2 regions of the Hafnia sp. CBA7124 genome follow, and region 1 is predicted to be linked to the other one. Evidence: predicted binding sites of a transcription regulator. Region 1 holds the regulator's gene; the other holds the start of a gene.
What was found. Region 1 encodes LexA, which represses DNA repair genes until DNA is damaged. Its sites were predicted from a motif close to TNCTGTATGTACATACAGNA; they were not measured.

Region 1 (16,091 bases):
AGAGAAAATCATGAAAACTTCAATTTTACTGTCTGCTATCGTTGCTCTTACTCTAACTGGTTCAGCTTTTGCTCAATCATTTTCTGACCTCAGCCCAGCAGAACAAAGTACCTTAGCGTACTCAAACCGTAACGGCTCTGCTTACGCTCATCAGATGATGGCTAAACAAAAACTGCATGAAGCCGGTATCGCGAGTTCTACCGTCCACGGTAGCGCAACATTTTCACAGCTAAGTGCACAAGATCAACGCGCAACTGTTATCAATAATCTGAATAACGGCGACGCCTATGCGCATCAGTCTGAAATCAAATAACAGATTGAATATTTGCCACTGCAGCCTTAAGTAAAAGCGGGCTGACGGGAATCCCCTGTCAGCCCGTTTTATTTTGGGTTTTAAGCAAACACTGCTAACAAAATGTAGCTTGAAGTATGACGAGTATAACTATGTTAAAATAACGGCACCCTATTGGCTTGGCCGGAAGCAAAACATCATGACCACAACCTCGTTAGAGCGACTGCTCGCACAGGCAGAAGAGATTTGTCTGCAACGCAATGTTCGACTGACTCCGCAAAGAATGGAGGTGTTGCGTCTGATGGCCTGCCAGAAAGGCACTATCAGTGCTTATGATTTACTGGATTTGCTACGTGTTTCTGAGCCACAGGCTAAGCCGCCGACCATTTATCGCGCTCTCGACTTTTTGCTAGAACAAGGCTTCATCCACAAAGTGGAGTCCACCAATAGCTACGTAATGTGTCATCACATCGAAGAGCCTAGCCATACGTCTGCATTATTTATTTGCCATCGCTGTGGGCAGGTGACTGAGCAAACAACGCAGGATGTGCAGGAACATTTAGAAAAGCTCGCCGCGCTGACGGGGTTCTCACTGCAGCATAGCGTGGTAGAAGCGCATGGTTTATGTCGAGACTGTGGGAAAATTGAGTCTTGCGATAATCGTGATACATGTCATCACGATCATTCCGAACCAAAAAAGAAAAAATAGCGTTTAAATAACGCATAAAAAAGAGCCGCATCTGCGGCTCTCTTTTTAATCATCTGCAATCAATATCAGCAGTGGCACATTATTAATAAAGGAATATCAATAATGGAGTATTTCCCGTTTTAATATTCGTATCCGTTCTTTATTTATAATGCGTATTTGCAGAGTGATTATTTAGGCAAGCAAGTTTAAATATCACCAACGATATTTATTATGATCTTCCCACGCTTTAACTTCTTTTTCAGCGGCTTCTTTCTGATAGCCGTAGCGTTCCTGGATTTTACCTACCAGCTGATCGCGTTTCCCTTCGATTACGGTAAGATCATCGTCGGTTAACTTGCCCCATTTTTCTTTCACTGTGCCTTTAAACTGCTTCCAGTTACCGCTCGCTTGATCTTTATTCATAATAACTCCGTATCACTTATGTAATGGAATATATTCCCCACACATCTGTACTAGATTGAATTAATCACAATTGCGATGTGAGGCATCAGTTAACGTTCACCATTAAGACTAGCGGATACTGAGCATAAAAATATTTTCAGCTAGATAATCGATAATATTTAATAAAAAATCTTCGCAAAAAGGCATAAAAGCAGAGAAAAAACAGGGAATAAGCGGAGAATAATTTTTATCAGTTAGAATGTAAGCAAATATTAATAGCGCGCCATTTTAGGGCAATGCGAAAACTATCGGAATTATCACATTGCCCTCATTGCTTAACGCTATAACAACCTAATTTAATTCAACATTATTGACAGGGAACCAAGTTCTCTCCCGCCAATGACGTCGCCAGACAATCCATAATGAAAGTCCGCGCAACGATAAAAATACCGCTAAAGCCAGCCATAAACCGTGATTACCCAGCCAAGGGAGCGTGAACAGTGTTAAACCATACCCCGCAGCGGCAACGGCCATGCTATTGCGCATTTCAGCACCGCGCGTCGCACCGATAAACATGCCATCCAGCAGGTAACACCATACGCCCAGCAGTGGTAAAACAATTTGCCATGGCAGATAGTGTAATGCCAACGATTGTACTTCTGGCAACGAGGTTAATATCTGGATGATTTGTTGGCCAAATACGGCATATAACATGGCAAAAAATACCGCCACAATACCCGCCTGCCGACAGGCAGAATGCCAAATTTTCTGCAGTTTACGACCGTCGCGTGCACCATAGGCCTGCCCTGAATGGGCTTCCACTGCATAAGCAAAACCATCTAGCGCGTAGGCGGTAAACGTCAGCAAATTCATCAGTACCGCATTCACCGCCACCACTTCACTTCCCATTCTGGCACCCAGAATCGTCAGCGATGAAAAGCATAATTGCAGCAACAAAGAACGCAGCATGATATCGCGATTTAACGCCAACAGACGGCGAAGGTTCCCACGCCACGCATTACGGAAATATTCCAGATGCAGACCGCGCAGTTTCATCACGTGCCAAATCAGACCGAGCCCCAATAAAAAGGTCGCATAGTCGGCAATCACCGTGGCACTTGCTGCACCAGGCACCTTCCAGCCCAACCCAACAACAAACCACAGGTCCAGCGTGATGTTAATAACGTTGCCCACAACCAGCAATATAACCGGCGCACGGGCATATTGAACGCCTAACAGCCAGCCAAGAATAACAAGGTTTGCCAGCGTCGCAGGAGCACCAAGCCAGCGAATCTGCATAAATAGACGAGCCTGCTCCAGCACATCCTCATGACCGCCAACAATTCGCAGCACGCCGTTAATCAAAGGCTGCCGCAGCGCAATAATAGCGAACCCTGCCAGCAACGCTAAGAGCATCGGCTGCACCAACGCACGAGCCAGCGCCGTTTTGTCCCCTGCACCGAATGCTTGCGCAGTCAGTCCCGTCGTGCTCATGCGCAAAAACAGCAGCAGCATAAATAAGAATGACGTCGCCATCGCGCCAACGGCTACGCCACCAAGATAAACAGGGCTATCCAAGTGCCCAATCACCGCGGTATCGACTAGCCCTAATAGCGGAACAGAGATATTCGAAAGGATCATCGGTAGTGCGAGGATCCACAGCGCCTTATCGGTTGGTGTAAGCATTTTCATTTTTTTGAATTCATTCCAGATGAGCTATCCGTTATCTCAACACAAAGAGGCTGCAGTCATGAACAAATATGCCGCATAAAAAAGCCCCAATTAAGGGGCTTAATCTATCGGTGTGATGTCAAACACAACAGGCGAAGTTTTAGATCCAGTCGCCGTTGCGAATAACGCCTACCGCTAAACCTTCGATCGTGAAGTTTTGCTCACGCAGGTCAACAACGATAGGCTCGAAGTCGCTGTTTTCTGGCAACAGCTGAACAATATTGCCTTGTTTTTTCAGACGTTTAACCGTCACCTCATCTTCGATACGCGCAACCACAACCTGGCCATTACGCACATCCTGAGTTTTATGCACGGCCAGCAAATCACCGTCTAAAATGCCGATATCGCGCATCGACATGCCGTTAACGCGTAGTAAGAAATCTGCATTTGGCTTAAACAAAGCAGGATCCACTTGATAATGGCCTTCAATATGTTCTTGCGCTAACAGGGGCTCACCGGCTGCCACGCGGCCAATTAAAGGCAGGCCCGTTTCATCTTCCATCAAAAGACGAATACCACGAGAAGCGCCGGAAACGATCTCGATAACGCCCTTACGCTGCAACGCTTTTAAATGTTCTTCTGCCGCATTAGGAGAGCGGAATCCCAAGCGCTGAGCAATTTCAGCGCGGGTTGGCGGCATGCCAGTTTGTTCAATATGGTCACGAATCAGATCGTAGACTTCCTGCTGTCTGGCTGTAAGTGCTTTCATTCCACCACCTGTTTGTTTATACAGTTTTGCTGTGAGTATATACAGGTAGCGACCATTTTGAAACCGTGAAATACATAAAGATTGAGCCGTAGCGCATCTGATCGGCATTAAGCATGTGTTTTTTGTATTTTCAGCCAGCTACCCATCAATAATCAGCCCATTCATCAGCCATTTTTGGCCGTTTCTGGCGCTCTATAGGTTCGCTGTGGGCGGCCAACTTTTCCATACACAATTTCAGCCATAATCAGATGGCGGCCCGCGCAAAACTCTAAGTAGCGCCGTGCCGTTGTTCGGCTTAGCTTAAGCTCTTGTGCAACGGTTTCAGCGGTATGACGCGCATCCGGATCGGCAAATAACTTCTGCACCTTATCTAAGGTCAACGCATCAATGCCAACTGGCAACTCTTCTTTCTGCTCGCCACGTGCATAGGCATTGAACATATCATCAATCTGACGCTGGCTGGCGCTATCGCTGTTAGCAAGCATCCGCTTGCGTACATGGTAGCGCTCAAGCGTTTGCCCCAAGCGCTCGTAGGCAATCGGCTTCACTAAATAGTCGAATACGCCGCACCGCACCGCCTCTGACACCGTATCCATATCACTTGCCGCGGTGGTGAATACCACACCACCAGGGAAACGCGCCTGAGTTAATTCGTGCAATAGCGTGATGCCTTTGCCATCGGGCAAATAGTTATCCAGCAAGATCAAATCGGGTTTGAATCGCTCAATCATCATTCTGGCCTGAGCAAGATTTCCCGCCAACCATACCTGACCACAGCCGTGGAAATGGCGAATAAACTCCGCATGCATCTCTGCGAGCGGAGTCTCGTCTTCAACAATCAGAATCGTTATTGGTTGTGTCATAAGTCTTTTTCACTTTCGGAATAAATACGGAAAATAAAGTTCCACAAGGTTCATTGTCTTCTAACGTAATCACACCACCACAGCGGCCAACGTAGCTGGCAATCAGATACAGTCCGATGCCATGCTCACCGGCGTCTTCTGTTTTGGTGCTTACCCCTTGCTCAAAAATAGCCTCACGTAAAGACTCAGGAACGCCACATCCTTGATCGGCTACTTCCACGATCACATCCTCGCCCTCGTCGCTAAGGTACAGCTCGACGGTTTTATTACCCTGCGAATTCTTCAGGCTAGCATCAAAAGCATTGTCGAGTAGATTACCCACGATAGCCGCAAACTCAGTGCTATCAAGACCCTCAGGCAACTGACGTAGCTGGCTGCCTTCAACCAAATTAAACGTCAGCCCCAGCTCACGAGCGCGCTGCGCTTTGCCAAAAAGCAGCCCTGCAACCTGACGATCGTCAAAAGAACCTCTTAAACTATCAATCAGCTGCTGCTGCGCCTGTGACTCACCTTTTACCATTGCCAACGCACGATCATATTCTTTCATTTGTAACAGTCCGTTGAGCGTCGACATCCAGTTAAGATGCTCATGGCGCAACGTGCGCAGGCTTTCAACATACTGTTTTATCTGCGTGAGCTGGGCGTTAAGCGTGCTAATTTCGTCTTTGCTACGGAAACTAATAATGGCACCCAATAGCTCATCGCCGAAATGTATGGCCGCACGGTTAGCAATGACGCTCAAGCCATTAAACGTGCAAATCACATCCTGCCGCTTTTCTTCAATCTGTTCCGTGAAAAAGCCCGCAGGATCAACAACCTCTTCAATAGGTTTTCCCAGCCATTGTCTTCCCGGCGAGCTTAACCCAAGCATTTTGCGCGCATTTCGGTTGATCGCAGTAATCAAGCCATCGGGATCGACCGCAATAAGTCCCTCATACACGGAGCCAAACAGCGCATCTTGCTGGCGAACCACGCGTGCTATTTGGCGCGGTTCCATTCCTAACATTTGCCGACGAATATGCGAGGCAAACATCCACGATAGCAACATCAAGATAATCAGAATCAGGACAAACACGCCCGCTAAAGGCAGTAAAAAATCTAGCCGCCAGCTATCTATTTTGCTGACCAAATAGCCCAGTGAAACAACGCCAATAATTTTGCCCTGCTCATCAAAAATCGGCGTTTTCGCGCGCATTGCCATACCGATAGAGCCTTTACCGGTAATGAAATAACTTTCTCCACGCTCCAGTGCACCGGGTTTGCTCCACTGCATTGGAAGGCCAATCTTGGCCGGATTAGGATGATATAAGCGGATAGAATTTTTATCCCCGATAACAACATAGTCAAAATCCGAACCGGTACCTAATTTATTGGCGATGATAGCAAGACGTTTGGTATCTCTATTTTTCACCGCCGTGACAACACTATCAATTGAAGCAATGATTTTGGCCTGATTCATAGCCATATCACGGACATGATTACTGAGATAATCTTCAAAAGAGGCGGATAAATATTTCCCCAGCGCGGCAACCAATAATGTTGAGACTAGAAGTAATAAAAGAAATATTCGTAAAGGAAATGCGATGCGGCTAAAAAACCTAAACTCTTTAACATTTGGTTTGCCAAACATCGATATTTCCTCTTTTTTACGATGAAAAGATGGGCTAGCATCAGGGAAATGTAATGAATATGTTTCCTTACTTTCTACCCACTATGGATTAGATCGTTGCAGATTCTACGGATTAAATCAATTAAACAAATAAAAACCACGTTATTTATGCAAATAAAAATAATTAAGGAAATAAAAACCATTAAGTCTATTTAATTCTGATAACTCTTTGTGAAATAGGTCAAGATTTCCCGCCTTAATACTCCTTACGATCACTCCGTCAACGCAAAAATATATACGAATAAGATTAAAGCGTTGCGCCGAGCAATTGAAAATAAAACGTTATTAATATGCAACAAATCACAACAATTGTGATCCTACTGCACGCATGCGGCAAGCAACAGGAAACTCTATGTTTGGTAATACCGTATTTTCTCAGGTTAAGCGTTCGGAAAATAAGAAGATCGCTGTCATCGCTCATTTTCTTCGAGAAAATGGCCTGAGCATTGATTCCACGGTGGAAGTATTTATAACCGTCACCCGTGATGACCAGCTAATCGCCTGCGGTGGGATAGCGGGGAATATTATTAAATGTGTTGCTATCAGTGAATCTGTTCGCGGTGAAGGGCTTGCGCTCACCCTCGCCACAGAATTAATTAATCTGGCGTATGAAAAACACTGCACTCATTTATTTATATACACAAAAACCCAAAACGAAGCGTTATTCAAGCAGTGCGGATTTTATACCGTCACCAGCGTACCGAACGTCATGGTGCTGATGGAAAACAGCGCCACACGTATTCAGCGCTACGCTAGCTATCTCACTACGCTGCGCCACGACGGCAATAAAATTGGCAGCATCGTTATGAATGCCAACCCGTTTACCAACGGGCACCGTTATCTGGTTCAGCAGGCGGCGGCGCAATGCGACTGGCTGCACCTGTTTTTGGTCAAAGAGGATACTTCGCGCTTCCCTTATGAAGATCGCCTCGAATTGGTGCGTGCCGGTACCTCTGATATTAAGAACTTAACGGTACACCGCGGCTCGGAATACATCATTTCCCGCGCGACGTTCCCTTGTTACTTCATCAAAGAACAGGGCGTCGTGGACGATTGTTACACCGAGATCGACCTTAAAATTTTTCGTCAGTATTTGGCTCCGGCCTTGGGGATCACCCATCGCTTCGTCGGTACCGAACCGTACTGTCAGGTGACAGCCAAATACAACCGTGACATGCGCCACTGGCTGGAGACTCCGTCTCTACCCGCACCACCGATTGAACTGGTGGAAATTGAGCGTTTGCAATACCACGACACCGCGATCTCCGCCTCGTGGGTACGCAAACTGCTGGTGCAAAAAGATCTTCCGGCCATCGCGCCTTTAGTGCCTGAAGCGACCCGCGCTTATTTACAACGCCTGCTCGTTCCTCGCTCAGAAAACGTGACGGACCGGCCACAGGAATCCGCATTAGTAACAGGTGAAAAATGAAAATAACCCAAGCAGCCGTCGCTGGCACTTTGGAGTCTAGCGATGTGATGGTGCGAATAGCGCCTATCGACACACCCGAGATTGATCTGCAAATCAGCAGCAGCGTTGAGAAACAGTTCGGCGACGCGATCCGCGCTACCGTTATGGAAATCCTCACACGCCATGATATCAGCGGCGTTCAGCTCGTTGTTGACGACAAAGGTGCTCTAGATTGCATCCTGCGCGCCCGTTTGGAAACTCTGCTGGTACGTGCCAGCGATGTGAAAAACCTGCCTTGGGAGGAACGCGCATGACTTCTCGTATCGCTCAAGAGCGTAAATCTCGCACTCGCCGCAGCATGCTGTTTGTACCAGGCGCAAACGCAGCAATGGTCAGCAACTCCTTTATCTATCACGCCGATGCACTGATGTTTGACCTCGAAGACTCCGTGGTTCTGCGCGAAAAAGATGCCGCTCGTCGTCTGGTTTATCACGCATTGCAGCATCCGCTGTACCAAGACATCGAAACCATCGTGCGCGTCAACGCGCTAGATTCTGAATATGGCGTAGCTGATTTAGAAGCCGTGGTTCGCGGTGGCGCAGACATCGTACGTCTGCCAAAAACAGATACCGCTCAAGACGTCATTGATATCGAAAACGAAATTGCCCGTATTGAAGCCGAATGTGGTCGCGAAGTCGGCAGCACTGGTCTTCTGGCAGCGATTGAATCCGCTCAGGGCATTACTCAAGCGGTGGCGATTGCTCACGCGTCTCCACGTTTAATCGGTATCGCTCTGGGTGCAGAAGACTACGTGCGTAATTTGCGCACCGAACGTTCACCTGAAGGCGTTGAGCTGCTATTCGCTCGCTGCTCAATTCTGCAAGCCGCTCGTTCCGCAGGCATTCAGGCTTTCGATACCGTCTATTCCGATGCCAACAATGAAGAAGGCTTCCTGCGCGAAGCTGCGCATATCAAACAGCTGGGCTTTGACGGTAAGTCATTGATCAACCCACGCCAAATTGAGTTATTGCACAACCTTTACGCCCCAACTCAAAAGGAAGTCAATCACGCGAAACTCGTCGTTGAAGCAGCAGAAGCTTCTGCACGTGAAGGGCGTGGCGTTGTTTCACTGAACGGCAAAATGGTTGATAGCCCAGTGATTGAGCGCGCCCGTTTGGTTCTGTCTCGTGCAGAACTGTCTGGCATCCGTGAAGAATAAGGCGAAAAAAAATGACTCAGAAAAAAGAACTTCTTCAACGACAGGAACGCGTTTCGGCCTATACCCGCCAAACTGAAAGCGCGCTGCCAAGCTATAAAAACGTTTCAAAATTAAATCTGCAGGCGCAAAAGCCTCGCGATAAAAAATTATGCAGTACGCTGGAAGAGGCGATTCGCCGCTCAGGTCTGCATGATGGCATGACCATCTCTTTCCACCACGCATTCCGCGGTGGCGATCTGACCATCAATCTAGTGATGGCCACTATCGCGCAGATGGGCTTCAAGAATCTTACGCTGGCATCTAGCTCACTGAGCGACTGCCATGCACCGCTGGTAGACCATATCCGTAACGGCGTTGTCAGCCGTATCTATACCTCTGGACTGCGTGGCCCATTAGCGGAAGAAATCTCCCGTGGTCTGCTGGAAGAACCGGTACAGATCCACTCCCACGGTGGCCGCGTACATTTGGTTAAAAGCGGCGAGCTAAATATCGATGTGGCTTTCCTTGGGGTTCCTGCCTGTGATCCGTTCGGTAATGCTAACGGCTACACCGGCAAAGCCTGCTGCGGTTCTCTTGGCTATGCCAAAGTCGATGCCGAAAATGCCAAACAAGTGGTTCTTCTGACCGAAGCGCTGCTGCCATACCCGCACAACCCAGCCAGCATCATGCAGGATCAGGTCGATTTGATCGTGCAAATCGAGCAGGTCGGTGATGCCGATAAGATCGGTGCAGATGCAACCCGCATGACGTCTAATCCACGCGAACTGTTGATCGCTCGCAGCGCGGCAGACGTAGTGGTCAACTCTGGCTACTTCAAAGAAGGTTTCTCGCTGCAAACCGGTACCGGTGGTGCATCGCTGGCGGTGACCCGCTTCCTCGAAGACAAAATGCGTAGCCGCGATATTCATGCTGGCTTTGCGTTAGGCGGCATTACGTCCACCATCGTTGATCTGCACGAGAAAGGCTTCATCAAGAAGCTGCTGGATGTACAAAGCTTCGACCGTGCAGCCGCAGAGTCTTTGGCGCGTAACCCGAACCACATCGAAATCAGCGCTAACCAGTATGCAAACTGGGGCTCAAAAGGCGCTTCCGTTGATCGCTTAGACGTGGTGGTGCTGAGTGCGCTGGAAGTGGACACTCACTTCAATGTGAACGTGTTAACCGGTTCTGACGGTGTTTTACGCGGTGCTTCCGGTGGCCACTGTGACACTGCGGTCGCAGCTGCGCTGTCCATCATCGTTGCACCGTTGGTGCGTGGCCGCATTCCAACGCTGGTTGATGAAGTCACCACCTGCGTCACTCCAGGCTCAAGCGTCGATATTCTGGTTACTGACCACGGTATTGCCGTTAACCCTGCGCGCCCAGAGCTGGCTGACCGCCTGAAAGCCGCTGGCTTGAAAGTGGTTTCCATTGAATGGCTGCGTGAACGTGCGCAAATCCTTACCGGACAACCTCGTGCGATCGAATTCACTGACCGTGTTATCGCCGTTGTGCGCTATCGCGATGGTTCCGTGATCGACGTCGTTCGTCAGGTTAAGGAATAAACCATGTTTTACCTGCTCCCAACTTTGGCGACCAGCCACACCGTTACATTGCCGGAACTGCTATTCAGCCGTGAATGCAGGCAGTCTCGGCAGGCGGAGTGGCTGGCGCGCCATACCTCAACGCTGATCTCGTTTACCGTGGTCTCGCCCGGGCCGATTAAAGATAGCGTGATGACACGCAAAATCTTTAATCACGGTTTGAAAGCGCTGTGCCAACGCGTTGAACAATCAGGTTGGGAATTGAAGGAGCAGGCTTCTTTTGCGTTGGCGACCGGCCCTGAAGGGCTGCTCGCCATCGACGCACCGGCACGCGTGGTTAAAGAAGCCATGATCGCACTCGAACAAGAACATGTGCTTGGGCGTTTATGGGATATCGACGTATTGAATCCGCTAGGAAAAATTCTCTCTCGCCGTGACTTTTTATTACCTAGCCGAACCTGTTTGCTGTGCCAACGCGAAGCGGCCGTATGCGCACGCGAAAGAGCACACGCAATTCCCGATCTGATCACCCGCATGGAGGCATTACTGCATGATGCCGATAACGCAGCAGCCGTCTGATTCCACCGCTACCGATGAGCATTTCGTCGCCCATTGCAGCGAGCTTGCTTACCGTGCCATGTTGGCTGAGGTCAATCTCACGCCAAAGCCGGGCTTGGTCGATAGAAATAACTGCGGCGCGCATAAAGATATGGCGCTGGAAGATTTTCACCGTAGCGCATTGGCTATCCGCCAATGGTTACCACGTTTTATCGAATTTGGTGCCTGTAGCGCCAATCTTGCTGAAGCAGACGTGCTCACCGGGCTACGTCCCATTGGCATCGCCTGCGAAACTGATATGTTCCGCGCAACTTTTGGCGTGAATACACATAAAGGCAGCATTTTTTCTTTGGGGTTATTGTGCGCGGCTATCGGGCGTTTGCATCAAAGAAAAAGCGCTATCACACCTGCACTAATTTGTAGCACCGCCGCCGCTTTTTGCCGTGGGCTGACCGAACGTGAACTGCAAAATAACCATAACAATCAACAAAAAACGGCAGGACAACGGCTTTATCGGCAACTCGGCCTCACCGGCGCTCGCGGCGAAGCCGAGGCGGGCTATCCATTAGTTATTCAGCTCGCTCTGCCACACTATCAGGCTCGCCTCGCGCAGGGCACCGACCCTGAACTTGCTTTGCTCGATACGCTGTTAGTGCTGATGGCACATAACGGCGATACCAACGTAGCCTCACGCGGAGGCCAAACCGGCCTCAGTTGGCTGCAACAGCGCGCTAAGGCATTGCTGCGTCAGGGTGGCATTCGCCAGCCCTCCGATCTCAAGCACCTCCATGATTTCGACCAGGAATGCATTCAACGCAACCTCAGCGCTGGCGGCTGCGCCGACTTGCTGATTATTACCTGGTTTTTGGCTCAAATTTCGCACTTCAATTATTCACATTAAACTTTAAAAATTCCTTCTTGGAGAATCAGTTATGTCTGTTTCAAAAGATAAGATATGGAAATTAGTAGCACCGCTGCTGGTTATGGCAGTGATGCTACTTATTCCTGTTCCTGATGGTATGCCTCCGCAGGCATGGCACTATTTCGCCGTGTTTGTGGCTATGATCGTTGGGATGATTTTGGAGCCTATCCCTGCTACGGCAATCAGTTTTATCGCCGTCACTATCTGCGTTATTGGCAGCAACTATCTGCTGTTTGATGCAAAAGAGCTGGCCGATCCGGCTTTTGATGCGGGCAAACAAGCCCTGAAATGGGGTCTAGCTGGATTCTCCAGCACCACCGTGTGGTTGGTGTTTGGCGCATTCATTTTTGCTCTGGGTTATGAAGTCACCGGTCTAGGCCGTCGTATTGCGCTGTTCATGGTTAAGTTCATGGGTAAGCGAACACTTACTCTTGGTTATGCCATTGTTATCATTGATATCATGTTGGCTCCGTTCACGCCGTCTAACACTGCGCGTACCGGTGGTACCGTATTCCCAGTTATTAAGAACCTGCCACCGCTGTTCAAGTCATTCCCTAACGATCCGTCATCGCGTCGTATCGGTGGTTATTTGATGTGGATGATGGTGATCAGTACCAGTCTGAGTTCTTCTATGTTCGTGACCGGCGCTGCGCCAAACGTCTTGGGCTTGGAATTCGTGAGTAAAATCGCGGGCATTCAGATTAGCTGGCTGCAGTGGTTCCTGAGCTTCCTGCCAGTGGGCCTTATCCTGCTGATCGTGGCTCCATGGTTATCTTATGTGCTGTATAAACCAGAAGTTACGCACAGCGAAGAAGTCTCTGAGTGGGCCGGTGGCGCATTAAAAGAGATGGGACGCTTAACCAGTAAAGAGATCACCCTGATTGGTTTAGTACTGCTGAGCTTGGGTTTGTGGGTCTTCGGCGGCGATTTCATCGATGCCACTGCGGTTGGTCTGTTGGCGGTGTCATTGATGTTGGCCTTGCACGTTGTGCCTTGGAAAGACATCACGAAGTACAACAGCGCATGGAATACGTTGGTAAACCTCGCCACGTTAGTGGTTATGGCGAACGGTTTGACTCGTTCAGGCTTTATCGACTGGTTTGCTAACACCATGAGTACGCATCTGGAAGGCTTCTCGCCAAATGCGACCGTGATTGTACTGGTATTGGTGTTCTACTTCGCTCACTACCTGTTTGCCAGCCTGTCTGCACATACCGCTACCATGCTGCCTGTGATTTTAGCCGTAGGTAAAGGTATCCCAGGCGTGCCTATGGAACACCTGTGTATTCTGCTGGTACTGTCTATCGGTATCATGGGCTGCTTAACCCCATATGCGACGGGCCCTGGGGTTATCATCTACGGCTGTGGATATGTGAAATCCAAAGACTACTGGCGCTTGGGTGCTATCTTCGGTGTGATTTACATTTCCCTGCTGCTGCTGGTAGGTTGGCCGATTCTGGCTCTGTGGAGCTAAACCGCTCTGCTTGTCCTGCTAGATAATATTAAGGCCACCCAAGGGTGGCCTTAATGCATTATGAATGTAAGCACATACTCACATTACATATAGTGTCCCCACAGGATGCTGACCCAAATAAAAGCAGACAACCACAGGGCAACAAATACTGCGGCAGAGCCCATATCTTTCGCGCGTCCGGAGAGCTCGTGGAACTCAGACCCGATACGGTCAACAACGGCCTCAATCGCGCTGTTAACGATTTCTAAGATCACCACCAGCGTAACGCAGCCTATCAGCAAGATACGTTCAACAATAGAGACATCCAGCCATGCAGCAATCACCACGGCCACAATCATCAGCATCAATTCTTGGCGGAATGCAGCCTCGTGTTTCCACGCCGCTTTCAATCCCTTCACCGAGTAACCAGCGGCTTTAACAATTCGAGTCAATCCGGTAGTGCTATTCATTTTAATTCCATCAAAATTTAGAAGTCTTATGTGATTTTAGCGACTTCTCATTCACTCATCACCACAGATCTCAAACCGTGTTTCTGGTATCCTTGCGGCGAATGGCTAACAAGAGGCTTTCTGTTTTATGTCAGGTTGGCGTAAATTTTACTATAAGTTATTGAATCTACCGCTGAAGCTACTGGTTAAAAGCAAGGTAATCCCTTCTGAACCGGTGGCAGAGCTACGTTTAGACACCACCCGCCCGGTGTTGTATGTCTTACCTTATAACTCAAAAGCGGATTTATTGACCTTCCGAGATCGCTGTTTGGCTCAGGACCTGCCTGATCCACTCGACGATAACGAAATTGACGGCACTATATTGCCACGCTACGTCTTCATTGACGATGGCCCGCGCGTATTCCGTTATTACGCGCCGAAGCAAGAATCCGTCAAGCTGTTCCATGACTATCTGGATCTGCACCGCAATAACCCGTCACTGGATATCCAAATGATCCCGGTGTCGGTTATGTTTGGGCGCTCTCCGGGTCGTGAAGGCCACAGCGGAGCCCCACAGCTGCGTTTGCTTAACGGTATCCAAAAATTCTTTGCCGTTATCTGGCTAGGTCGTGACAGCTTCGTGCGTTTCTCTAACGTCGTTTCACTGCGTTATATGGCAGACGAGCACGGCACAGACCAAACTATCGCCCAGAAACTCGCACGCGTAGCGCGCATGCACTTCTCCCGTCAGCGCTTAGCCGCTGTGGGGCCAAGCCTGCCCGATCGCCAAGCGCTGTTTAATAAACTGCTCTCATCCAAAGCGATTGAGAAAGCGGTTGAGGACGAGGCGCGTACCAAAAAAATCTCCCGTGAAAAAGCCCAGCAAAATGCGGTTGCTTTGATGGAAGAAGTCGCAGCCAATTTCACCTACGAAGCGGTACGTTTATCCGATCGTGTGCTGAGCTGGACATGGAACCGTTTGTACCAAGGTATCAACGTCCATAACGCCGAGCGCGTGCGTAAATTAGCGCAGGACGGCCATGAGATTGTTTATGTTCCCTGCCACCGCAGCCACATGGACTATCTGCTGTTGTCCTACGTGCTTTATCATCAAGGCTTGGTGCCGCCGCACATCGCTGCCGGTATCAACCTGAACTTCTGGCCAGCCGGTCCGATTTTCCGCCGTTTAGGTGCGTTCTTTATTCGTCGTACCTTCAAAGGGAATAAGCTTTATTCCACCGTATTCCGTGAATACTTAGGCGAGTTGTTCAGCCGTGGTTATTCGGTTGAATACTTTATGGAAGGCGGCCGTTCACGTACGGGCCGTTTGCTTGAGCCTAAAACGGGTACGCTGGCCATGACCATTCAGGCCATGCTGCGCGGTGGTAAGCGCCCAATCACGCTGGTTCCGGTGTATATCGGCTACGAACACGTGATGGAAGTGGCTACCTACGCCAAAGAGCTGCGCGGTGCCACCAAAGAGAAAGAGAGCCTGATTCAGATGGTTCGCGGGCTGCGTAAGCTACGCAATCTGGGACAGGGTTACGTAAACTTTGGTGAGCCGATCCCGATCAACAACTGGCTGAATCAGCACGTTCCTGAATGGCGCGAATCTATCGACCCAATCGAAGCGCAGCGCCCAAGCTGGTTAACACCAACGGTTAACGCTATCGCCAATACCGTGATGGTGAACATTAATAAATCGGCTGCCGCTAACGCGATGAACCTCTGTTCAACCGCACTGTTGGCTTCTCGTCAGCGTGCGCTGACGCGTGAGCAACTGTTAGAACAGCTAGACTGCTATCTGCAGCTGTTGCGTAATGCGCCTTATGCCGAAGATGCCACCACGCCGAACCAAACCGCCGAAGAGCTGCTGAAACATGCGCTTCAGATGGATAAGTTTGAAGTGGAAAAAGACAACATCGGCGAGCTCATCATACTGCCACGTGAACAGGCAGTATTGATGACGTATTACCGCAACAACATTCAGCATATGTTGGTGCTGCCGTCGCTAATTGCCAATATGGTGATGAACCATAACAGCATCTCGCGTTCAGAGCTGCTGCGTCAGGTGGATTTACTCTACCCAATGCTGAAGGAAGAGCTGTTCTTACATAATGAGCGCAGCAACTTACCGCAGGTGCTTGAACCGATTATTACCGAGCTGTGCCGCCAGCAATTGATTTGTGCGAAGGGCGACGAGCT
Region 2 (16,091 bases), 1.7 Mb from region 1:
ACATGTGCAATCTGTTTGCCGGGCCACATTTGGAAACCGCCATTCAGGCCATTGATCGTTTGATGGAAAAGGATGTGGCTTAATACGACTGGACGTAAACCTGCTTCATTATTAGTGTGATTAATTCGCAAAATATCAAAAGCCACCGCATACAAGGGTGGCTTTCTACTCACTGGCAACAGCATCTTTAACTCCCTTCTGCAAAACAAATTTACCCTTCAGTATTAGTTAGCTCATTATCACGACCTGTAATTAAGCGTAAAATATGCAGAGATTACCGGTAGTGACCTAAATGAAATAACCAAGGAAGAAAACACATTATGAAGGAACTGTTGCAAAATCACCCAAACTGGCGAGGATTTCCAGGCGCTGGGAATAGCCTTTTTGGGCAAAATCATCCCGGCCAAGAAAAGTTGAAGCGTTTCAGACCACAACTTAAATGGAAACTGAGGGTTCTTTTTGGGGGGGCGTGCGTTGGAACCGCACTTTTGCTCCATTTTTATTTTGATGCTTATATCACTTCACCCTCAGAGCAACATAGTACGCCACTATTCCTCTGGGGCATGACGCTCATTTGCTTATTGTTAGCCAACGCAATTATTTATCGAACACTTAGCGGACAAGCACAACAGCAACGTCGTTACTATCAGCACGCGGGTCTTGTTCCGTTGGCGCAGTCCCAGCGACAAGCTCTGCGGCTGGATATCGTGCAGCTCTATGATTGTGGCTTTTGGAGTGAAACGTTGGAATATTACCCGCTGGCGGCGCGTGTTAAAGACGATGACTATCACTACAATCTTTTTCCCCTTGCCTCTGCCAGCAGTTATCTCCAACTCCTTGATAATGACTGGGGGATCGCGACCGCGCAGGATTATCATAAGATGTTACAAAGGCTGCATAATGGCATGCATTCGCGTTTATTTGCTGCTCAAGCAGTCAAAAAGTCAGAGCAATTATCGCAGCATTTAGCGGAATTAATTGGCGTAACCCCCAAAGATGTTCTTGATTGCTTGCATTCAGGCTCTGGTAACCGCCCCCCAGCTTTACTGTGGGGGTTTGATCTGTGGCGTGGAATCGTCATGAGCCGCAATGCGTTTAGCGCTGGATTGATTGACGAGTCACAAGCGTGGAAAGATCTGTTGAAGACCGCAGATTTCGTCTATGAAATATTTGCAAGCTTTGATGACTTCTATACCAACTATCGGTTAGGGAATGCCTTCTGGAGTAACAACCCCAAAATAGCAAAGTTTCGCTTAGATCAATTTAATGGCTACAAAAAATACTGTCGCTGGCCGATCGCAAAACTGAGCTGGCCTTCTCCTTCTGGCATTGAGTTATCACCCGACATGCTTACAGGATTTGGGCTGTTGGCTAATAAGAGAATGCATCAGCGAATTGACAGAAGCGCGAACGAAATGTGGCAATAAAGAATAGAATTTGACTAGTACCAATAATACGAAAAGGGGCCGCGTTCAACGCATGCCCCTTTTTACACTTACAGCATACCCAGCAATTTGAGAATAAAGTACCCGATCACCGCCACGATAATTGGCAGTATGTACAGTGGGAAAAACTGCAGGAAAATGGTATGACGCGGTAGCACAATGCGTTTTTCTAACGCTTCACGCGAATGCCCTTCTGCTCCTTTCATCTGTTCTAGAATCAGCTGGTCTTCGATACCTTCGCGAATATGGCGTACCTGCCGTGACATGCGAGCCCCCGAGGCTTGCAGTGCCATCCCCACGAAAATCAGCCAGTAGATGATCCAAAACATAATATTGCCGCCGGTGAATCCCTGCCCTAATACCGGCTGCGGTGAATTGAACCAGAACACATCCAGAAAGTGAGTATTAAACTTCACCATATCAATCATCACATGCACAAAATCGAGCATGACGGCATTAAGCCCTTCTTGCTTTTGGCTATGCTGATAGAGAAAGTTAAGTATCGACACCGTGGTTGAAAGCAGCGCTGGAATAAAAACTATCCAACCGAATATCCGTTTTGCCACCGCAACCCAACCGGCTTGTTGGTAGGTCATGCCATCCCCTTAATGTGAAATACCCGTCATACTTTAAGTCGCTTGAAATATGACGGGTACATATGCGTAATCATCGCCTTGAATAACGGCAGTTTACGTGGCTGTTTCCCTCACCGCAATCTCAACTGATTGAATTGATTGGTCAGGTTTGCTGATACTTTAGGCTAGATTAGTATAACTGGCTTAACCAAAAGCAGCGCGAATGTTAGAGTAACCACAGCAAATAAAGTTATGACGCTGAACATCAGTTCAGGCGGTCTGAAACCACATAGATGAGGGAATGCCTGTGAGTCGCATTGAAGCCGTAATTTTCGATATGGATGGGTTGCTGATAGATTCTGAACCATTGTGGACTCAGGGAGAACACGATGTATTTACCTCATTAGGCATCGACGTTGCTGCGGCAGATGTTCCTGAAACCTTAGGTCTGCGTATCGATTTAGTGGTGAAGCTGTGGTACCAACGCACACCATGGCAAGGTGCCAGCCAAGAAGAAGTCACAGAGCGCATCATTCGCCGCGTCATTGAACTGGTTCGTGAAACTAAACCATTGCTGCCCGGTGTGGAACATGCGCTAAAACTGTGTCGTCAGCAGGGAATGAAAATCGGTTTAGCCTCTGCGTCTCCACTTTATATGCTCAATGAAGTGCTAGAGATGTTTAGCATCAGCCACTATTTCGACGCCGTGGTTTCAGCGGAAGCGTTACCGTATAGCAAGCCGCATCCTGAAGTTTATCTGAACGCCGCTCAGCAGCTTGGCGTTGATCCTCTCAACTGCGTGACACTCGAAGATTCGTTTAACGGCATGATCGCCACTAAAGCGGCCCGTATGCGTTCTATTGTTGTGCCCGCGCCGGAAAATATTAACGATCCTCGTTGGGCATTAGCCGATGTGAAATTAAACAATCTTAACGAGCTCACTGCGGCGAATATTCAGCCTTAATCATCGTTAAAACCATGCGGAGCCTGCCTTAGGCTCCGTTTTATGTATATTTATACAGCAAACAGTCATCTGTTACGCTGTCACCTCTTGCTTCCTGCGAAAACTCCGATATGCTGGATAAATTACCAGTACCCTCGGCGAGTTTTATCATGACGGCGGAAGGCCATCTTATTTTTTCTGTCGCTTGTGCCATTTTCGCTAAAAAAGCGGAATTGACGCCTGCGCTCGCCCATGGCGACTGGTGGCATATCATCCCCGGCGCGTTACTCACCTGCCTATGGCCAGATATCGACCACCCAAAATCGGTGCTTGGCCAGCGTCTTAAATGGCTGTCGTCACCTATCGCCCGCATGTTTGGCCATCGCGGTTTTACACATAGCCTGCTGGCGGTCATCGGCGGCATTTTTCTGTTGAACTGTGAAATGCCGAGCTATCTGGGAATACCCGTCGATGCCATGCACGCCATGGTGATCGGATACCTAAGCCATCTGCTTGCCGATATGCTCACCCCCGCCGGTGTTCCTTTACTGTGGCCCATTCGATGGCGTTTCCGGTTACCGATACTCAATTCTCAGAAAGGCAATCAGCTAGAGCGGATCTTGTGCATGTCTCTTGTCGGCTATGCCCTCTATTGGGGCGGCGATTTAATGCCTTTTTACGATTTGCTCAGATACGTAAGTCATAAATTATGATGCAAATCACACTGCTTTGGTTACAAACCCTTCGTTTTGACTGTTTAGCACACAAACTCGCTGCAAAAATTATAATAAATTCATTTTGGATATAAGCATCACGCGTATGGTGCTGTTAGCATATATAGCATTGATTAAGATAATCACGTTTTAGCATAGGCCGCACGAGCCCAACGAGGCCTCGGCGTCCTTAGGGCACGCAGAAACGTATAAAAACATATATTAGAAATGGGATGGAGATTGGGATGAACCTACCGCTCGTGATTAACGTGCTGGTGTTTGTAGCATTATTATTGCTGCTGGCGCAGACACGTCGTACAAAATGGAGCCTCGCTAAAAAAGTTTTAGTGGGCTTATTTATGGGTGTCCTGTTTGGTTTAGGGCTGCAGCTGGTTTACGGTTCAGACAATCCGGTACTCAAAGATTCAATTAGCTGGTTTAATATCGTTGGAAACGGCTACGTACAGCTGCTACAAATGATCGTCATGCCGCTGGTACTCGTGTCTATCTTGAGCGCCGTGGCTAAACTGCACAATGCGTCATCGCTAGGAAAAATCAGCTTCCTTTCTATCGGCACTCTGCTGTTCACCACAATGATTGCGGCGTTGGTTGGGGTGTTTGTGACTAACCTGTTTGGCTTAACGGCGGAAGGTTTAGTTCAAGGCGTACAAGAAACCGCACGCCTGGCAGCAATCAATACCAACTATGCCAGCAAAGTCTCGGATCTGAGCGTTCCTCAACTGGTGCTGTCGTTCATCCCTAAAAACCCGTTTGCCGACCTAACCGGCGCAAGCCCTACGTCTATTATCAGCGTAGTTATTTTTGCGGCAATTTTGGGAACCGCGGCGCTGCAGCTGCTGAAAGATGATGAAGTTAAAGGTAAGCGCGTTCTAACCGCTATCGACACTTTACAATCGCTGGTAATGAAATTAGTTCGCCAAATCATGAAGCTGACGCCCTACGGCGTACTGGCGCTGATGACTAAGGTGGTTGCTGGTTCAAACATGCACGACATCATCAAGCTAGGTAGCTTCGTGGTTGCGTCCTATCTTGGCTTGGCGATCATGTTTGTGGTGCACGGTTTACTGCTGTCGTTCACCGGCATTAACCCAATAAAATTCTTCCGCAAAGTCTGGCCGGTTCTGACATTCGCCTTCACCAGCCGTTCTAGCGCGGCCAGCATTCCATTGAACGTGGAAGCACAAACCCTCCGTATCGGCATACCTGAATCTATCGCCAGTTTCTCAGCATCCTTCGGTGCTACGATTGGTCAGAACGGTTGTGCGGGGCTTTATCCCGCAATGTTGGCGGTGATGGTTGCGCCAACCGTCGGGATTAACCCGCTCGATCCGCTGTGGATTGCGACGCTGGTGGGTATTGTCACCGTGAGCTCCGCAGGTGTTGCGGGCGTTGGCGGCGGTGCAACATTTGCCGCACTGATCGTCTTACCGGCGATGGGATTACCGGTTACGTTAGTGGCGCTGCTTATCTCTGTAGAACCGCTGATTGATATGGGACGCACCGCGTTGAACGTGAATGGTTCAATGGCGGCAGGCACTATCACCAGCCAAATCCTACGTCAAACGGATAAGAGCGTGTTTGATTCTGAAGAAGAAGCCGAGCTGGCACATCAGTAAGTAAGCTCGCTTAATAGACAAAAAAGGGAGCCATTGGCTCCCTTTTATATTTCCTATCCGCGATTAATTAGAACGGATAATCGTGATAGCCCAGCTGCTCAGAAATATTACGCGCTGCGGTATGCAGCATCTTCACGTATTCGTGTTTAGCATCTTCTGAGAAGCGGATCGTAGGGAATGAAATACTCAGCCCAGCAATCACCACGCCAAAGCGGTCGAAAACAGGTACAGCGATACAGCGCAGCCCTTCTTCCTGTTCTTCGATATCTTCACCAAAGCCTTGCTCTTTCACCACATCAAGCGCCGCCAGCAACGCTTCTGGAGTGAGGATCGTTTTATCGGTGCTACGCTTAAACTCAATCTGACTGATGATTTCTTCTGCTTCACTACGATCGCGCCAAGCCAGCAGCACTTTACCAATCGCGGTGGTGTGCAGCGGATTACGACGACCAATACGCGAATACATACGCAGGTTGTACATTGAGTCAATTTTATGAATGTAGACAATCCCATCTTCATCCAAAGCGCCAAGGTGAATAGTTTCACGGGTTAAACGTGAAAGCTCACGCATTTCAATATCAGCGCTGCGGATTAAATCGACGTTTTGTAAAGCGTGCGCGCCCAGTTCAAACAGTTTGAGCGTGAGTGAGTATTTCTCTGATTCACTCTCCTGCGAAACATAGCCGAGAGACTTCATGGTTTGCAGAAAACGATAGACGGTGCTTTTCGACATCATGACGCGCTGGGACAGCTCAGTGATGCCTATTTCGCGCTCTTCGGTGAGCGCTTGTAAAATCCCAAACACTTTAAGTACAGAAGAGACCGAATCGGGTTGTTTATCTATATCTGTTGACATTGTATTTCTTTACCCTATCAGATGATTAAATCGAACCTATGTTTCATTATAAAAGGAACAGCTACCGAAATACAGCCTGTTAAACAGGGTAATCAGGTGGTTAACCGTTTCCGCACGCTAGATCCTTTGTTACAAACAAAGCTAAATGTGACGGTAGTCTCAAGTGGTAATAAAAGTTATAGTTCCGCCACTGACTAATAAACTCTTAACGATTGTTGCCGAATGAAATCAACCACAACTGATGGCGTTCCACTGCCTCAACGATACGGCGCAATTTTAGCCATTGCACTCGGTATCACCGTCGCGGTACTTGATGGCGCTATTGCTAACGTCGCCCTTCCTACTATTGCCCGCGATCTTAACGCCTCTGCCGCAACGTCGGTGTGGATTGTTAACGCCTACCAGCTCGCCATTACCATTTCGTTGCTCTCGCTGGCGTCCTTGGGCGATATCATTGGCTACCGCAAAATTTACCTTACCGGATTGTTGGTGTTTAGTGTGACGTCATTGGGTTGCGCGATGTCCGATTCACTCTGGACACTCACCCTCGCCAGAGTGCTGCAAGGCTTTGGCGCGGCGGCGGTGATGAGCGTGAACGTCGCGCTGGTGCGTTTAATCTATCCTCAACGTTTTCTCGGGCGTGGAATGGGAATTAACGCCTTAATCGTCGCGGTTTCTGCCGCTGCGGGGCCATCGGTAGCGGCGGCGATCCTGTCCGTCAGTAGCTGGCCGTGGTTATTTGCCGTTAACGTACCAATTGGCATTGCCGCCTTTATTTGCGGCATGAAGTTTCTGCCAGAAAATCCACCCAAAGTGGGTAAGCCAAAATTCGATGGCTACAGCGCGTTGCTTAACGCACTCACCTTCGGCCTACTGATTTCTGCCATTAGCGGCTTTGCTCAGCGTCAAAACAACCTTTTGTTGTTAGGCGAGCTGATCATTATGCTAATCGTGGGCACCCTTTTTGTGCGCCGCCAGCTCAATCAAGAATTCCCATTGCTGCCCGTCGATCTATTGCGCATTCCAATATTTTCGTTGTCGGTAGGTACATCGATATGTTCCTTCACCGCACAGATGCTGGCATTCGTTTCGTTACCGTTTTTCCTGCAAACGGTACTTGGCAAAACGGAAGTGATGACCGGTCTACTGCTTACGCCTTGGCCTATCGCCACCATGATAATGGCTCCGATTGCTGGGCGTTTGCTTGAGCGCTTTAACGCTGGGCTGTTGGGGAGTATTGGCTTAATGCTGTTCGCCATTGGGTTGCTGTCGCTGGCATTGCTGCCTTCAGATCCAACGAACATCGATATAATCTGGCGAATGGCACTCTGTGGTGCGGGTTTTGGCATTTTCCAATCACCGAACAACCACACCATGATCTCTTCTGCGCCGCGTCATCGTAGCGGTGGTGCCAGTGGGATGCTAGGCACTGCTCGCCTGCTGGGGCAAACCAGCGGAGCCGCGCTGGTGGCGCTGATGTTCAATCTGTTTGGCGATCTGGGTACGCACTCATCATTACTGCTGGGTGCCCTATTTGCCCTTTGTGCCGCGATTGTCAGCAGCTTACGCATTCGCCAACCGAAACCAGTCTCTCAGTAAAATACGCATAAAAAAGGGAACCCTGATGGGTTCCCTACCAAAATGATAAGAATCATCGCCAAACAACGCAATGGGGTGCTTTGATGCTTATCAGCTCGGTTGTGACTCTTCTTACTTGATGAATCCTCTCAGTTCACCGTGGCGAACGATACCCTGCAAAAGCACTTCGTCATTGATGATATCGAACAGCGACAGCGTATTTCCGTCCCTTTTTTCCTGATTCTTGTTGTAGCGCGTGACCTCTCCCCACTCCTCAAATGCCCTTGGATGATGCTGTTTAATAAATGCCAAAAGCGTAATCAAGGTAACCGCGCTGGCAGGCATATTAGTTACCGATCCCTTTAGATAGTTGAAAATGGTGTTCCGAGGGGTATTAAGCAACATCGTCAGTTCGGTCTTATCTATGTCTAAATCGTTAAAAATTCGAGTGAATTCGTTCACTAAATTTGTTCCTAATAGGTTAAAAATCTGGTTTTACTATTTTATCAAACCCTTGATGATCCTGAAAGTTTTTCATCTTAACGAATCTCATCGATACAATAACTTGCCAGTACCAAGAACACCAAATTCTCTTAATGAGAACATATAAATGAACTCAACAAGAACAAAAAACATTGTTATCTTTTTGTTGAATGAAAAATAAGTATTGATAGGATTTTTATATGCACATAAATTCCACTCTAACAGGAACAATATAACGCTTACTTAAATACCATAACGAACATATTTATTTTTAGGTTAATCTATCTATGAATCGCAAAATAACTTTTATCGCTGCGGCTATTACTTTCTCTATCGCTGGCGCAGCAAATGCTAGTTTAACCTTAACTGACGCACTAGGCGGTTCATCAGCGGAGGCCATCGCCTTCAGACGATGGGTACTCGACAATCATAAAATTAATGACCCCTTATTCGACTATTCCTCAGCATCTAAAGCCACCTTTGTTGACTCACCGACGACCAACATAGGCAGCAGCAATCAGACCGCCCATAATCTGCTCGATAGCCACAACTATGATTTGCAGACGTTCTGGATCCCGCAGTTTGAATCTGATGAGGCAGAAATAGCGAAGCAAACTGTCGCACAGCCTGATCCGAATTATGCAGACAAACATACCGGCACTCCGCAATACGTTGTCAAAACTGACACTACCAAACCGGTTTATTACGGTGAAACGCATCGGCCAAATACGTCGCCCGTTGCTAACTATGCCGATAAGCATATCGGCACTCCGCAATACGTGATTAAAACCGACGCTACCAAACCGGTTTATTACGGTGAAACGCATCGGCCAAATACGTCGCACGTTGCCAACTATGCCGATAAGCACACCGGCACGCCGCAATACGTTGTCAAAACTGACACTACCAAACCGGTTTATTACGGTGAAACGCATCGGCCAAATACGTCGCCCGTTGCCAACTATGCAGATAAGCATACCGGTACACCGCAATACGTGATTAAAACCGACGCTACCAAACCGGTTTATTACGGTGAAACACATCGGCCGAATACGTCGCCCGTTGCTAACTATGCAGATAAGCATACCGGCACTCCGCAATACGTTGTTAAAACTGACGCTACCCAACCGGTTTATTACGGTGAAACGCATCGGCCAAATACTTCAGCCACCGAAGTTGTTGGCAGAAATACAACCGCAGCCCCATATAAAACAACAACCAGCACTGAAACAGATAATTCACTGGATAAGCAACTTAACAAAAGACAGATATTTATCCTTAATAGCATGGCAGACACAGCGCGATACGACGCTCAGCAATTCAATGTCGACAACAGAAATATTGCTGAAAACCATCGTCGTAACGCTGAAAACAGCGCTGCAATAAGGGCAAACGCTCAGCGTTTAGATTCGGTTGAGCAGCATCAGTCATCACAAGATTCACGTATTGATGAGAATAAGAAACAAGCCTCGGCAGGAGTGAGTGCTGCCTTTGCCCAAGCTAATATCCCTCAGGTAACAGAGAACCAGCAGTTTGCCGTTGGCGCTGGCGTTGGTGGTTATGACAATGAGAACGCCATTGCCGTGGGTGCCTCATTTCATGCCACCTCAAATAGCGTGGTTAAACTGACAGTCTCTGATGATTCACAAGATAACGTTGGCTACGGCGCGGGTGTATCCGTCGGCTGGTAACTATCTACAGGCTATGATTAACAGTATTGGGGATGTCCCATCCCCGATGAGTGGAGAGAAATGATGAAAGCACAAAAATTATTGCTGGTTGGCATTGCAGTTGGACTGCTAGCGAGCTGCTCATCCCCAGCAGACCGCATGGCGAAATGTGAGTCTCAGGGCATCAGCAAAGACGCCTGCTATATCGCAGAGCAAAGCAGAGAAAACGCGATCAACTCGGCTGCAGAAAAGCAGGCGCTAGAAAACGCGCAGAAGCAGTATGCTCAAGCAACGCATAAACCGGTTGTTAAAACTGGCTTTGGCGTAACGGTCAAGCGTGGCGCTGATGGAATTGTCACCGTCGATGGTAAACCTGCAGCATTAGATGAAAAAAATGCCGATGCGTCGGTGTATTCACAGGGAAACTATCAGGTAATTTTTTATACCAAGGGAAAAGTGGCGCTGATGGAGAATCGTCAGTTTAAAGGCTATTTGAAGTAAGGTTAAAAGCCGGATGAGGTGAAAACAGCATCCGGCTACGTATTTTACATGATCAAGCCACAGAATCAGCTTTCATAGCCACTTGCAATGCTGCGTCTCGGCTGGCCAATACGCGTTCCACCGTATCAACTACGGCTTGAGTTTGCGGATCGATCTCAATATTCACTTTGTCGCCCAGACGTTTCACGCCAAGCGTGGTGCGTTGCAGTGTTTCTGGGATCAAATGCACGCAAAAACGGCTCTTCGTTACCTCGCCGATAGTCAAACTAATACCGTCGATACCGATAAAACCTTTGTGCAATACGTACTTCATCAGCTCAGGATTAGGCATTTTGAACCAAATCTGGCGATTGTTCTCTGAGGTCAGGATTTTAACGATTTCAGCGGTACAGATGATATGGCCAGACATTAAATGCCCGCCGATTTCATCACTAAACTTCGCTGCTCGCTCCAGATTCACCACGCTACCTACCGTTACATCGCCCAGATTAGTGATGCGCAGCGTTTCTTTCATCAAATCAAAGCTAACCAGGTCGCCTTCCACTTTCGTCACGGTCAAACAACAGCCGTTGTGAGCAACGGACGCACCGAGTTCAAGATCGGGCAATAACTCCTGCGGAAATTTAACTACATGAGTACGAAAATTTGATTTTTCATCAATGGACACGACGGGAGCGGTGCCCTGAACAATACCGGTAAACATAAATGATGCCTCTGCAATAATGTCTTTTCGAAAACAATTATCTAGCAGTTTGCCGCAAACCCTAGATAAAACCAAATCCAGCCGCTAAAAAACAGCATATACCCGACTCATCAACTACACTTTTCATTCTCTTGTGCTGTATCTGCAGGTAGAATCGTTCACTCTCTGTTTATACTCTTCACGTTTGACGCCACATCGGCGATCGGATTGCTGAGTATCGCGTTACCCTCTTTAGGACTTTCCGCGAAGAGGCGTTTACTTGTCTGTTTTCTCTCTCATTTAAAATAAAAAGGTGTATACGTGCAGAAGTATTGGATAGAAGCGCGTAGCTTATTAGCTCTGGCTATTCCCGTTATCATTGCGCAGGTTTCACAAACGGCCATGGGTTTTGTTGACACCATCATGGCAGGCGGCGTTAGCGCCACAGATATGGCGGCCGTTGCCGTTGGGACCTCCATTTGGCTACCGGCTATTTTGTTTGGCCACGGTTTGCTGCTGGCTTTAACTCCGGTCATTGCTCAGCTAAACGGCGCGGGTCGCCGCGATAAAATTGAGCATCAGGTGCGACAAGGCTTCTGGCTGGCGTTTGGCGTGTCGGTTTTAATCATCGTAGTGCTTTATAATTCCAAACATATCATCGATATGATGCATAACATCGATCATGATTTGTCGAGCAAAGCCATTGGCTACCTGCACGCGATTATGTGGGGCGCGCCGGGGTATTTGTTCTTCCAGGTACTACGTAATCAGTGCGAGGGCCTGTCGAAAACCAAACCGGGCATGGTCATTGGTTTCATCGGTCTGTTGGTCAACATCCCGATTAACTACATTTTCATCTACGGGAAATTAGGCGCTCCAGCGCTGGGCGGCGTCGGCTGCGGCGTGGCCACGGGTAGCGTGTATTGGGTGATGTATTTCATCATGCGCTGGTATGTTCGTCATTCATCCAGCCTGCGCGATTTACGCCAAAAAGGCATGGAAGCCCCGCAGTGGGCAACGATCCATCGTCTGATTAATATCGGTATGCCGGTTGCTTTAGCGCTGTTTTTCGAAGTAACGCTGTTTGCCGTTGTCGCTTTGCTGGTTTCACCGCTGGGTATCGTTTCCGTCGCGGGCCATCAAATTGCACTGAACTTCAGCTCGCTGATGTTTGTATTGCCGATGTCACTCGGCGTAGCGGCCACTATTCGCGTGGGTTACCGGTTAGGCGAAGGCTCGGCAGAAAATGCGAAGGTCGCGGCGCGAACCAGTATTGCCGTGGGCATGACGATGGCGGCATGTACCGCTATTTTCACCGTTATCTTCCGCGAGCCTATTGCCCTGCTCTACAACGACAACCCTGAAGTTATCACCATGGCATCGCACCTCATGCTGCTGGCGGCAATTTATCAGATTTCCGATTCGGTTCAGGTTATCGGTAGCGGTGTGCTGCGTGGTTATAAAGATACGCGGTCGATTTTCTTTATTACTTTCACGGCGTACTGGATTTTGGGGCTGCCAACCGGCTATGTGCTGGCGCTGACCGACTATATCGTACCCGCAATGGGGCCAAGCGGCTTCTGGACAGGCTTTATCATCGGCCTAACCTCGGCCGCCATCATGATGGCGCTACGTATTCGCTGGCTACAAAATCAGCCAGCCGCGTGGATCTTGCAGCGCGCAGCGCGTTAATCACTCTTATTCAACGGCATCCTAGATGCCGTTTTTTTCACCCAGATGCGCATATCATCAGCAATCGTGTGAATTTAAGAGGAATTTTTGGCAATCCCCCTTGCCAGCCGTGTCATGTGCCGTTAATATTCGTCCCCGTTGTCTGGCACGGCTTACGTGCTAACAAAGCAGTTCAGGATGCGTCCGTAGCTCAGTTGGTTAGAGCACCACCTTGACATGGTGGGGGTCGGTGATTCGAGTTCACTCGGACGCACCATTCTTAAGAAATTCTTCGTTGCGTCCGTAGCTCAGTTGGTTAGAGCACCACCTTGACATGGTGGGGGTCGGTGATTCGAGTTCACTCGGACGCACCATTCTTAAGAGATTCTTCGATGCGTCCGTAGCTCAGTTGGTTAGAGCACCACCTTGACATGGTGGGGGTCGGTGATTCGAGTTCACTCGGACGCACCATTCAATCTCTGTATCATCTTCTATCTAAAACCTATCCCTGTCCTACCTCGCTAAACGCTCTAATCATTCTTTATTACTGATTTTATCAACGCATTGCTAGTCTAAATATCGCTCGCAGGCTCTTTTCATTTGTTGCGCAACAAACGCAATGGATTTGTTACATTTGCGCAGCAATCGGCGTTTTTTTAACTAATCACGTGTTGATTTGGGCAAATTCGTTGTCATTTCCGATACTAAGACCGTATAATACGAAACGTCATTTCAATTGAATGGTTTCAGCCCTTGATCTGTCGCTACGCAAACTACAACTCATATATGCTTTCGCGCTTATCAATTCTTAAACGCGGAGAACACTTTTCCGCATCCATCCCCCAGCTGTCATCTATTCTTAGTAGTGTTTCTACATCCCGATTACCGACGTTCAAATTTTTAGGCAACGTTAACCTTTTAAGCAACATCGTTTTATCGGCTTCATCTCTTGCTCACGGCAATGTCTTGAGCACTCTGTTTTTTCAATCCATCACAACTTGCAGAAATTAAACTTCATGAAAAAGACCAAAATTGTATGCACCATCGGTCCTAAGACCGAATCCGAAGAAATGCTGAACAACATGCTGACCGCAGGCATGAACGTTATGCGTCTTAACTTCTCCCACGGTGATTATGAAGAACACGGACAGCGCATCAAAAACATCCGCGCTGTTATGGAAAAAACCGGCAAGAAAGCTGCAATCCTGCTGGACACTAAAGGTCCAGAAATCCGTACTATGAAACTGGAAGGCGGCAAAGACGCTGCGCTGACCGCTGGTCAGACTTTCACTTTCACCACCGACCAGAGCGTTATCGGCAATACTAGCCGTGTTGCTGTTACCTACCCTGGCTTCGCCGCTGACCTGAAAATCGGCAACACCGTTCTGGTTGACGATGGCTTGATCGGTATGGAAGTCATTGAAGTTTCAGAAACTGAAGTGGTATGTAAAGTTCTGAACGCAGGCGATCTGGGCGAAAACAAAGGCGTTAACCTGCCAGGCGTTTCTATCCAACTGCCAGCGCTGGCTGAAAAAGACAAACGTGACCTAGTATTCGGTTGCGAGCAAGGCGTTGATTTCGTTGCGGCTTCATTTATCCGTAAACGTTCTGACGTGATGGAAATCCGTGAGCACCTGAAAGCCCACGGCGGCGAAAACATTCAGATCATCTCTAAGATCGAAAACCAAGAAGGTCTGAACAACTTCGACGAAATTCTGGAAGCTTCTGACGGCATCATGGTTGCTCGTGGTGACCTGGGCGTTGAAATCCCAGTTGAAGAAGTTATTTTCGCTCAGAAAATGATGATCGAAAAATGTAACCGTGCACGTAAAGTTGTTATCACTGCAACTCAGATGCTCGATTCCATGATCAAAAACCCACGTCCAACCCGCGCAGAAGCAGGCGACGTGGCTAACGCCATTCTGGACGGTACTGACGCAGTGATGCTGTCTGGTGAAAGTGCTAAGGGTAAATACCCGCTTGAAGCCGTTAGCATCATGGCGACCATCTGTGAGCGTACTGACCGCGTGATGCAGAGCCGTATTGATACTCTGCACGACAGCCGTAAACTGCGCATCACCGAAGCCGTTTGCCGTGGCGCAGTAGAAACTGCTGAAAAACTGGACGCTCCACTGATCGTGGTAGCAACTGCCGGTGGTAAATCAGCTAAAGCCGTTCGTAAATACTTCCCAGATGCCATGATCCTGGCTCTGACCACTAACCCAGTTACCGCTCGCCAGCTGATCCTGAGCAAAGGCGTGGTTCCTATGCTGGTTAAAGAGATCGCTTCTACTGACGATTTCTACCGTATCGGTAAAGAAGTTGCGGTTGAAAGTGGTCTGGCTCAGAAAGGCGACATCGTGGTTATGGTTTCTGGCGCACTGGTTTCCAGCGGCACCACCAACACCGCTTCCGTGCACGTTCTGTAATAGCATTTATTCTCAATATATCAAGCGCCGGTTTCCGGCGCTTTTTTTTTACATTTGTACAGCATTTTTTCCTCTTGAATTCGTATTATTAATATAATTAATTTTCAAATCAAATAAGATGAATCCAATAGAAATGACCTGTTTTCTCTCCTTTTTTTAACCTTTTGGCAAAAGAAGGCGTTTCTTTGAGCGAACGATCAAAATAAAGCGATTTAGTACGAAAAATTTATTCTCTTTAGAAAATAGTTTGTGTAATACTTGTAACGCTACATGGAGATTAACTCAATCTAGAGGGTTTTATAATGAATCGTACTAAACTGGTACTGGGCGCAGTAATCCTGGCTTCTACTATGCTGGCTGGTTGTTCAAGCAATGCTAAAATCGACCAACTGTCTACTGATGTTCAGACTCTGAACACCAAAGTTGATCAGCTGAGCAACGACGTTAACGCAATGCGCGCTGACGTTCAGACTGCTAAAGACGACGCAGCACGCGCTAACCAGCGTCTGGACAACATGGCTACTAAATACAAGAAATAATATTTCTTGAGTCATGTAATAAAGGCGCACTTCGGTGCGCCTTTTTTTATCTCTCAATTCCGCCCTTTCCCGCCCTTCTCTTCGCCGACTTGCCTTTAGCCCGCTTTTTTAAGATCAGCCCAGAACCTTCTTACATCGCAGCAATAAAAAAAGGACACCTTGCGGCATCCCTTTTAAATAATGTGAGACTGCGCTCAACGCTCGCTGTGAGTTTTTACTCTGTGGCGCTAGTCGAAGTTGCCTTAGCTTGCGTAATCTTCACTGCGTTCGTTTCAGGCTCTGATTTCACTTCCTGACCATGGTTCACAATCACCGGCATACCTGAACGGCGCTTCACAGCCTCGTCAAACACCAAACGATCGGTTAGCT

Region 2: a site for LexA is predicted at 3,025-3,044, ahead of CPY98_RS09720 (metal-dependent hydrolase). Genes of this name have one in related genera too.

Annotation. Positions count from the first base shown of each region.
Region 1 covers NZ_AP017469.1:371,660-387,750, reverse strand. The annotation lists gene CPY98_RS01785 (hypothetical protein) at 11-313, shown strand; gene zur (zinc uptake transcriptional repressor Zur) at 492-1,001, shown strand; gene CPY98_RS01775 (CsbD family protein) at 1,194-1,403, opposite strand; gene dinF (MATE family efflux transporter DinF) at 1,734-3,074, opposite strand; gene lexA (transcriptional repressor LexA) at 3,214-3,822, opposite strand; gene dpiA (two-component response regulator DpiA) at 3,987-4,685, opposite strand; gene dpiB (sensor histidine kinase DpiB) at 4,654-6,315, opposite strand; gene citC ([citrate (pro-3S)-lyase] ligase) at 6,707-7,783, shown strand; gene citD (citrate lyase acyl carrier protein) at 7,780-8,076, shown strand; gene citE (citrate (pro-3S)-lyase subunit beta) at 8,073-8,981, shown strand; gene citF (citrate lyase subunit alpha) at 8,993-10,525, shown strand; gene citX (citrate lyase holo-[acyl-carrier protein] synthase) at 10,529-11,083, shown strand; gene citG (triphosphoribosyl-dephospho-CoA synthase CitG) at 11,055-11,963, shown strand; gene CPY98_RS01720 (anion permease) at 11,995-13,458, shown strand; gene CPY98_RS01715 (diacylglycerol kinase) at 13,542-13,907, opposite strand; gene plsB (glycerol-3-phosphate 1-O-acyltransferase PlsB) at 14,035-16,091, shown strand, end outside.
Region 2 covers NZ_AP017469.1:2,096,916-2,113,006, reverse strand. The annotation lists gene CPY98_RS09740 (fructosamine kinase family protein) at 1-83, shown strand, start outside; gene CPY98_RS09735 (DUF1266 domain-containing protein) at 321-1,427, shown strand; gene CPY98_RS09730 (YniB family protein) at 1,496-2,041, opposite strand; gene hxpB (hexitol phosphatase HxpB) at 2,322-2,984, shown strand; gene CPY98_RS09720 (metal-dependent hydrolase) at 3,134-3,676, shown strand; gene CPY98_RS09715 (L-cystine transporter) at 3,922-5,313, shown strand; gene kdgR (DNA-binding transcriptional regulator KdgR) at 5,381-6,169, opposite strand; gene CPY98_RS09705 (MFS transporter) at 6,392-7,768, shown strand; gene CPY98_RS09700 (hypothetical protein) at 7,880-8,209, opposite strand; gene CPY98_RS20995 (YadA C-terminal domain-containing protein) at 8,518-9,921, shown strand; gene CPY98_RS09690 (hypothetical protein) at 9,985-10,401, shown strand; gene CPY98_RS09685 (riboflavin synthase) at 10,454-11,104, opposite strand; gene CPY98_RS09680 (MATE family efflux transporter) at 11,405-12,775, shown strand; tRNA gene CPY98_RS09675 (tRNA-Val) at 12,955-13,031, shown strand; tRNA gene CPY98_RS09670 (tRNA-Val) at 13,052-13,128, shown strand; tRNA gene CPY98_RS09665 (tRNA-Val) at 13,149-13,225, shown strand; gene pykF (pyruvate kinase PykF) at 13,771-15,183, shown strand; gene CPY98_RS09655 (major outer membrane lipoprotein) at 15,486-15,722, shown strand; gene CPY98_RS09650 (L,D-transpeptidase family protein) at 15,937-16,091, opposite strand, start outside.